Regions from separate parts of the Arabiibacter massiliensis genome, predicted to be linked through region 1. Evidence: predicted binding sites of a transcription regulator. Region 1 holds the regulator's gene; the other holds the start of a gene.
The links. Region 1 encodes LexA, which represses DNA repair genes until DNA is damaged. Its sites were predicted from a motif close to CNAACANNTGTTNG; they were not measured.

Region 1 (4,416 bases):
GGCTCCGCTTCCGGGGTCCATTGCGAAGCCGGCGTAGTCTCCGCTTTCCATCATCTGCATGACCTCGGGCAGCAAGATGAAGAAGGAAATCCCGTTGAGCACGAGCGCGATGGCGCACAAGACGATGCCGACGGCGCTCGAGCGCTTCAACAGCGCGGCAGCCGCCCCGACGCGCGTCGTCCTCGTCACCAACTGCTTGAGCCGTGAGTTCGCAACGATGGCGCACACGAGTCCGACCGTGCTCAGCAGCACGCCGCCCAGGAAGAGCGACACCGGGCCGGCGATGTTCGCCACCATCACGAGCGTCTGGGCCTTCTTCAGCTGCTGCATGTCGAGCACGTTCGGCTGCAGGCTCGGCGAAAGGCCGGGCTGGCGCTCGTCGGGATCGGGTTCGGCCCCGTTTCGAGGCGGACGAGGGGGCTCGGGAGGCAAATTGTCGCTGTCGCTCATGGCAATCCTTCAATAGGTCGATTTTTCATGCCTCTGACCTGGGGTTTTATAAACGAGGCTCTGAGAGCCGTTCTAAGGCCCTATCTTGCCCTCGGACGACTCCTAGGTCATGGAAATCGGCGTTTTCTCTTCGCTCAAACGGGTACTATAGCATTGCGGGCCGGCCGCCGGGTCGATCCGCAGACAATTCCACACCCGCCGCGCGAAGACGGCCGAGGCACTCCTGAAGCTCGGCCAACTGGTACTCGAGCACCGTCTCCTGCGCGAGTACGATATCGCGCCGCTCGTCGACCGAGCGCGCGCCGCGCCTCTGAAGCTTCACGTAGTACTGAATGCCCTCGATGGACAATCCGCTTTTGCGGAGCGCATCGACGAAGTAAAGCTGGGCGATGTCGGCTTTCGAGAACGTGCGGATCCCGCGGTGGTCGCGCGCCAGGTTCGGGAAGAAACCGCATTTGTCGTAGTAGCGGATCGTGAAGGCCGAGATGCCCGTCTGGTCGGCGACCTCGGCGATGCCGAAGCACGGCAGGACGCTCGCATCGCCATGCTCCTCGAAACCGCTTCGCTCCTCGTCGGCCATCGTCGCCTTCCCCGGTTGTTGCTTAGAGTAACTCTAAGCAACCGTTCTCTTCGACGGTTTTCACGTTAGAGTTACTCTAACGCTCCTTACATCCTCACGCCGCTGCTGCCGAAGCCGCCCGCGCCGCGCTCGGTCTCGGGCAGCTCCTCGCTCGGATCGAACTCGACCGCCGGGACCTGGAGCACGACGAGCTGCGCGATGCGATCCCCCCGCTTCACGGCGAACGGCTCGTGCGCATCGAGGTTCACGAGGACGACCCCCACCTCGCCGCGGTAGTCGCTGTCGATGAGCCCGGGCGCGTTCACGAGGGACACGCCGTGCTTGATGGCGAGGCCGCTGCGAGGCAGCACGAACCCGGCGTATCCGCGCGGGATGGCGAGCGCGATGCCGCAGGGCACGAGCTTTCGCTCGAAGGGCTGGAGCAGCACGTCGCAGGTGGAGCGCAGATCGACGCCGGCATCGCCTGCATAGGCGTAGGCGGGCGCGGGAAGATCGGGATCGAGCCTTTGCAGGGGCACGCGGAGGACGGCCATCAGCGCAGCTCCTCCAACGCGGCGGAGAACTCCTCGACGTTCTGGAAGTCCTTGTACACGCTCGCGAAGCGCACGTACGCGACGTCGTCGAGCTTCGCGAGGCGCACGAGCGCCATGTCGCCGAGCTCCTTCGAGCCGATCTCGGTCTTCGACGCGTTGCGCAGCTCGGCCTCGATGCTGTCGATGAGGGCCGCGATCTGCTCGGGCGCGATCGGGCGCTTGGCGCACGCGATCAGCAGGCCCCGCATGAGCTTCTGTCTATCGTAGGCCTCCGAGGAACCGTCCGTCTTGATGACGATGAGCGGGTTCTCCCCCAGCCGCTCGTAGGTAGTGAAACGCCTTCCGCAGTCGAGGCATTCGCGGCGGCGGCGTATGGCCGTGCCGTCTTCGGAAGGTCGCGAATCGACCACTTTCGATTCGGGGTTGCCGCAGGAAGGACAGCGCATTCAGGCTCCTTAGATCGCTTTCCGATCAGCCTAGCACACTATATATTGTGGCTCAATTGACGAAAGAGAATCGCGCAAAAAACCCTCCCGCCGGCCTTCAGACGCCGAGCACGGCCAGGAGCGCGACCGCCGCGAACACGATGCCGGCGACAACCGCCTGCCATGGCGCGATGCGGTCGTAGGAGCGGCCTTTCGCAGTGCCGTAACGTAGGCTGCGGACCAGTTCCGAGCCGAGGATCCTATCGCGCGCGCCGCAACGCTGAGCGCCGAGGGAGCCATGGGCCGCGCAGGGAGCGGCTTGTGCCGGGAACTTGATGATGGTCCCCCGGCTGGAAGACGGATGAGAAAGCTTCGGCTGCAGCGCGGAGGTGCCGTTCACTGGATAGCGCATCGCGAAATTCTTCATCTTTCTTGCTCCTTGCTCTTGCGTAGAACCTATGTTCGCATATATAATAGTCCGAACAAAGGTTCATGTCAACAAGTTTTAAAACATTTGTTCGGTTGAAGGAAAGGACGAGAAATGTCCGAGAAAGTGACGAAGCGTCAGCAAGCGGTTCTCAGCTGCATCGAGGATTGCATCCGCGAGAAGGGCTACGGCCCCACCGTGCGCGAGGTGTGCCAGACCTTGGGCCTCTCCTCCCCCTCCACCGTCCACGTGCACCTCAAGGCGCTCGAGGAGAAGGGCCTCATCAAGCGCGATCCCCTCAAGTCGCGCTCCATCGCGCTCACCTATCCGCTCGAGGACGCGGCGCTCGCCACGAACATCGTGCAGCCGTGCTTCAGCAAGATCGTGAACGTGCCGCTGGTGGGCAACGTGGCGGCCGGCTCGCCCATTCTCGCCGAGGAGAACATCACCGACACGATCTCGCTCCCCACCGACATCGTGGGCGACTCGCCCTCCTTCCTCTTGTCGGTGCGCGGCGAGAGCATGATCGAAGCCGGCATCAACGACGGAGACTACGTCGTGGTGAAGGAGCAGCCGGTGGCGAACAACGGCGACATCGTGGTGGCCATCGTCGACGACGGTGCCACGGTCAAGCGCTTCTACAAGGAGCCCGACCATATCCGCCTGCAGCCCGAGAACTCCACGATGGAGCCCATCATCACCACCGACTGCGCCATCGCGGGCAAGGTGGTCGCGGTCTTCCGCCGCCTGTAAATGCCCGACGCCCCCTCGACACGGGAGAGCCGTCGTCGAGGGGGCGTCGTCAGGAGCGTCGGACGCGGGCGCTCAGCCTCTTTCCACCGCGAAGGGCCTGAACGATCCGGCATAGGAAGGCGCTGCCAGCATGACGATGCGCGTGCCGCCCTCTTCGTGCGTTTCCGACAGGATATGGCAGCGCTCATGAGCCACCGACACGAGGTCGCCGCGGCTGTAGGGCACGAGCACGTCGAGATGCTCGTCGTGGGCCGAGGCGACGCGGGCGATGTGGTCGATCAGCTCGGCAGTGCCCTCCCCCGTCGCCGCCGACACGAACTGCGCCTGGGAATGGCGCGCTTTGAGGGCTGCAAGCGCCTCGTCGTCGAGCAGGTCGCACTTGTTGAACACGAGCACGCGCCCGAGGTCCTGCGCATGGATCTGGCCGAGCACGTCCTCGACGGCGGCTATCTGCGAAGCGTACTCCTCCGACGAGGCATCCACCACGTGAAGCACCAGGTCGGCGCCCGTTATCTCGTCGAGCGTTGATTTGAACGCCTCCACGAGCGTGGTCGGCAGCTTCTGGATGAATCCCACCGTGTCGGTTATGGTGATCTCGCGTCCCTCGGGCAGCACGAACTTGCGCGTGGTGGAGTCGAGCGTGGCGAACAGCTTGTCGTAGGCGAGCACGTCGGCGTTCGTCAGACGGTTGAGCAGGCTCGACTTGCCTGCATTCGTATAGCCGGCCAGCGCCACCTTGAACATGCCGCTCTCGTAGCGGCTCTCGCGCTGAACCGCCCGCACCTCGGCCAGATGCTTGAGTTCGCGCTTGATGGACGTGATGCGCTTGCGCACCATGCGGCGGTCGACCTCCAGCTGGCTCTCGCCCTCGCCGAAGCGCGACCCCACGCCGCCGCCCATGCGGTTGGAGGCCAGGTGGGCCCACATGCCGCGCAATCGCGGCAGCAGGTACTCGTTCTGCGCGAGGCGCACCTGCAGACGGCCCTCCTTGCTGGTGGCGTGCAGGGCGAAGATGTCCAGGATGAGCGCCGTGCGGTCGATGACCTTGACGTCCTTGCCGACGGCCTTCTCCAGGTTGGCCTGCTGGGAGGGCGTGAGCTCGTCGTCGAACACCACGAGGTCGGCCCCGTGGGCACGCGCGAGCTCCGCCACCTCCTCGGCCTTGCCGGTGCCGACGAACGTTTTGGGATTCGGGGAATCGAGCTTCTGCGACGTCGCGGCCACGACGTCGGCGCCGGCGGTGTCGAC
Region 2 (4,416 bases), 1.7 Mb from region 1:
ACGAGGCGAAGGACGCGCGCACCGAGGCCAGCCTGTTCCAGCAGCGCCAGCAGGCGCTCGCCTCGCGCCGCTCCGCGCTCGAGGAGCGCCTCTCCTCGGCCTGCCGCCAGCGCCGCCGCCTGTTCGAGCGCATCGATTTGCGCAGCGAGCGCACCGTGGAGGCCATCGAGGCCGTCATCGACCAGAAGGCCCAGCAGCGCGCCGGCCTGCTGGAGGCGAGCGAGGGACTCAACCGCCGCTACGGCGAGCTGAAGCACGAGCTGTCGCGCGCCGTGCTGGCCCGCGACTTCGACGAGCTGAAGCTGCGCTACGAGCAGGTGCGCACTCGCCTGGACGAGAGCGCCCGCGACTACGCGCGCCTGCTGCTGGCCCGCCGCATGCTGGAGGCGGCCATCGGGGCGTGGGAGTCCAAGAGCCAGCCCGAGGTGTACTGCCAGGCCAGCCGCCTGATCGCGCTCATGACGGAGGGAAGGTGGACGAAGGTGGCCATGTCGCCGGACGGTCGTTTGCAGGTGACCGACGCGGTGAAGACCACCCGCGAGCCGGCGCATCTGTCGCTGGGCACGTGCCAGCAGCTCTACCTGGCGCTGCGCATCGCGCTTCTGATGACCGCGGAGAACGTGGGGCGCGCCGTGCCCATCCTGGCCGATGACATCCTGGTGAACTTCGACTCCGTCCGCCGCGCCGGCGCCGCCCGCGCCCTGGCCGAGCTGGCCCAGGTGCGCCAGGTCATCCTCTTCACCTGCCACGAGGAGGTCGTAGAAGCCCTCCGCGAAGCCGCCCCCGCCCTCACCGAGATCAACCTGTGAAGCGTCACGCCCCCTTCCACAAAAGGTTTCACGTGGAACATTCGGGGAGGGGCGGGCGCGGGGCGGAACTATACTATAATGCAGGAGTTGTTATGAGACGGGCCCCGCTCGCACGAGTTTCGGGGCGTTGAAAGGACACGCAACATGCCCAGCACGGTACTCGTCGGCGCCCAGTGGGGGGACGAAGGCAAAGGCAAGATCACCGATCTCATCGCGCGCGAATTCGATTTCGTCGTGCGCTACCAGGGCGGCAACAACGCCGGCCACACGGTCATCCACGGCGACAAGAAGCTGGCGCTGCACCTCATGCCCTCCGGCGTGATGTACGACAACGCGGTGCCCGTCATCGGCAACGGCGTGGTCATCGACCCCGGCGTCCTCATCAAGGAGATGGCCATGCTCGAGGCCGAGGGCATCTCCTGCAAGAACCTCAAGATCAGCTGCGACGCCCACATCATCATGCCCTACCACAAGGACTTCGACGGCGCGGACGAGAAGCGCCTCGGCGAGAACAAGATCGGCACCACCAAGCGCGGCATCGGCCCGTGCTACCAGGACAAGGTGGCCCGTAAGGGCATCCGCGTGCAGGATCTGCTCGACGAGAAGATCTTCCGCCTCAAGCTGGAGGCCGTGCTCGCGCAGAAGAACCCCGTCCTCAAGAAGATCTACGGCCTGCACACCTACACGGTGGAGGAGATCTGCGAGGAGTACCTGCCCTACGCGCGCATCCTCAAGCCCTACATGGCCGAAACGGCGCAGCTGCTGAACCAGGCCGTGCGCGAAGGCAAGTCCATCCTCTTCGAGGGCGCGCAGGGCACGCTGCTCGACATCGACCACGGCACCTACCCCTATGTGACCAGCTCATCGTGCTGCGCGGGCGGCGCGTGCACCGGCACGGGCGTGGGCCCGGTGGCCATCGATCGCGTGCTCGGCATCCAGAAGGCCTACATCACGCGCGTCGGCGGCGGCCCCTTCCCCACCGAGCAGCGCTTCCCGGAAGACGGCGGCGAGGGCGAGGAAGCCGAGGCCGGCGAGCTTCTGTGCAAGGTGGGCCACGAGTTCGGCGTGACCACGGGGCGCAAGCGCCGCTGCGGCTGGTTCGACGCCGTCATCGCGCGCTACGCCGCCGAGGTGAACGGCCTCACCGACGTGGCGCTCACGAAGCTCGACGTGCTCAGCGCGTTCGACACCATCAAGGTGTGCACGGCCTACGAGTGCGACGGCAAGGTGTACGACTACTTCCCCATGCAACAGAGCGTGCTCTTCCACGCCAAGCCCGTGTACGAGGAGCTGCCCGGCTGGAAGGACGTCGACATCACCGGCTGCCGTACGTTCGAGGAGCTGCCCGAGAACGCGCAGCGCTACGTGGAGTACCTGGAGAAGATCACCGGCGTGCCCGTGAGCATCATCGCCGTGGGCCCCGACCGCGACCAGACCATCCTGCGCGGCTGGAACCGCTAGCGCGGAGCCGTAGGCGGGAGCGGATGTTTCACGTGAAACATTTGTTCCCTTATCGCACGACATTACGACACATGTTTCACGTGAAACAACGCGGGTTTTGAAAGGAACGGCAATGAACATCCTGGTCTTGGGCGGCGGCGGCCGCGAGCACGCCATCGCGTGGGCGCTGGCGAAGTCGCCGCGCACCGACAATTTGTTCGTGGCGCCGGGCAACGGCGGCACGGCCGAGATCGCGCGCAACGTGAGCGGCCTCGACGTGGAGGACGGCCGCGCGGTGCTGGCGTTCGCGGAGGAGAACGACGTCGACCTCGTGGTCATCGGCCCGGAGGCCCCGCTCGTGGCGGGCGTGGCCGACGTGCTGCGCGAGGCGGGCGTGGCCGTGTTCGGCCCCGACGCGGAAGGCGCGCAGCTCGAGGGCAGCAAGACGTTCAGCAAGGAGTTCATGGACGCCCACGGCATCCCCACCGCGCGCTACGCGAGCTTCACCCAGCTCGAGCCGGCGCTCGCCTACGTGCGCGAGCTGGGCGCGCCCATCGTGGTGAAGGCCGACGGCCTGGCCGCGGGCAAGGGCGTCGTCGTGGCCGAGACGGAGGCCGACGCCGAGGAGGCGCTGCGCGACTGCTTCGACGGCGCGTTCGGCGAGGCGGGCTCCACCGTGGTGGTGGAGGAGTGCCTCACCGGCCCCGAGTGCTCGCTGCTCGCGTTCGTGAGCGGAGGCGCGGCCCACTGCATGGCCACCGCGCAGGACCACAAGCGCGCCTTCGACGGCGACCGCGGCCCTAACACGGGCGGCATGGGCGTGTACTCGCCGGTGCCCATCGTCACCCCGGACGAGCTGTCCGCGATGTACGAGATCATGGAGCGCGCCGCCGCGGCCACTGACGACGACTTCGCGCACGACTACCGCGGCGTGCTGTACGGCGGCTTCATGCTGACGCCCGAGGGCCCGAAGATGCTCGAGTTCAACGCGCGCTTCGGCGATCCCGAAACGCAGGTGGTGCTGCCGCGCCTCGAGTCCGACCTCGTGGACATCATGATGGCCGTGGCCGAGGGCCGTCCCGACGACATCACGCTGCGCTGGTCCGAGCACTGGGCCGTGTGCGTGGTGCTGGCGAGCGAAGGCTACCCCGGCGCCTACGAGAAGGGCAAGGTGATCCTCGGCATCGACGAGGCCGAGGAGATCGAGGGCGTCACGGTGTTCCATGCCGGCACGACCAGGAACATCGACGACGAGCTGGTCACCGCCGGCGGGCGCGTGCTCAACGTGGTGGCGCTCGGCGAGTCGTTCGACGAGGCGCGCGAGAAAGCCTACGAGGCGTGCGACCTCATCAACTTCGAGGGCAAGCAGTACCGCTCCGACATCGGCAAGCGCGCCGCCGCCGGCCGCAGCGCGTGGGGAGAATAATGCTGTCAGAACGTATGCTCACGGCGGTCGTCCGCCAATGCACGAACAACTACCTGCGCCTGAAGCCCACCGATGAGGCGCGCGTCCCCGCGCCCACGCCCGGCCAGCGCTACATGCTCTACATGCACGTGCCGTTCTGCGAGCGGCTGTGCCCGTACTGCTCGTTCAACCGCTTCCCGTTCGCGGAGGAGCGCGCGCGGCCCTACTTCGCCAACATGCGCAAGGAAATGTACATGCTGAAGGACCTGGGCTACGACTTCGACAGCCTGTACGTGGGCGGCGGCACGCCCACCATCATGATCGACGAGCTGTGCGACACCATCGACCTTGCCAAGGAGGAGTTCTCCATCAAGGAGGTGTCGAGCGAGACGAACCCGAACCACCTCATCCCCGCCTACCTGGACAAGCTGCAGGGCCGCGTGGACCGCCTCTCCGTGGGCGTGCAGAGCTTCGACGACGATTTGCTCAAGCAGATGGACCGCTACGACAAGTACGGCAGCGGCCGGGAGACGCTCGAGCGCATCGGCGAGGCCAGCCCGTACTTCACCTCGCTCAACGTGGACATGATCTTCAACTTCCCGGCGCAGACCGAGGAGGTGCTGTTCTCGGACATCGAGCGCGTGGTGGAAAGCGGCACGAGCCAGACCACGTTCTACCCGCTCATGGCCTCGCCCAGCGTGGCGCGTTCGCTCGCCCGCACCGTCGGGCGCGTGGACTACTCGCGCGAGCGGCGCTTCTACG

Region 2: a site for LexA is predicted at 2,305-2,318, ahead of purD (phosphoribosylamine--glycine ligase). Genes of this name have one in related genera too.

The regions. Positions count from the first base shown of each region.
Region 1 is NZ_LR698996.1:545,661-550,076, reverse strand. Features, by position in the region: gene FX134_RS02365 (hypothetical protein) at 1-450, opposite strand, end outside; gene FX134_RS02360 (MerR family transcriptional regulator) at 596-1,030, opposite strand; gene dut (dUTP diphosphatase) at 1,117-1,563, opposite strand; gene nrdR (transcriptional regulator NrdR) at 1,563-2,009, opposite strand; gene FX134_RS02345 (hypothetical protein) at 2,107-2,415, opposite strand; gene lexA (transcriptional repressor LexA) at 2,530-3,168, shown strand; gene hflX (GTPase HflX) at 3,241-4,416, opposite strand, start outside.
Region 2 is NZ_LR698996.1:2,243,151-2,247,566, reverse strand. Features, by position in the region: gene FX134_RS09565 (ATP-binding protein) at 1-809, shown strand, start outside; gene FX134_RS09560 (adenylosuccinate synthase) at 954-2,270, shown strand; gene purD (phosphoribosylamine--glycine ligase) at 2,383-3,675, shown strand; gene FX134_RS09550 (coproporphyrinogen III oxidase family protein) at 3,675-4,416, shown strand, end outside.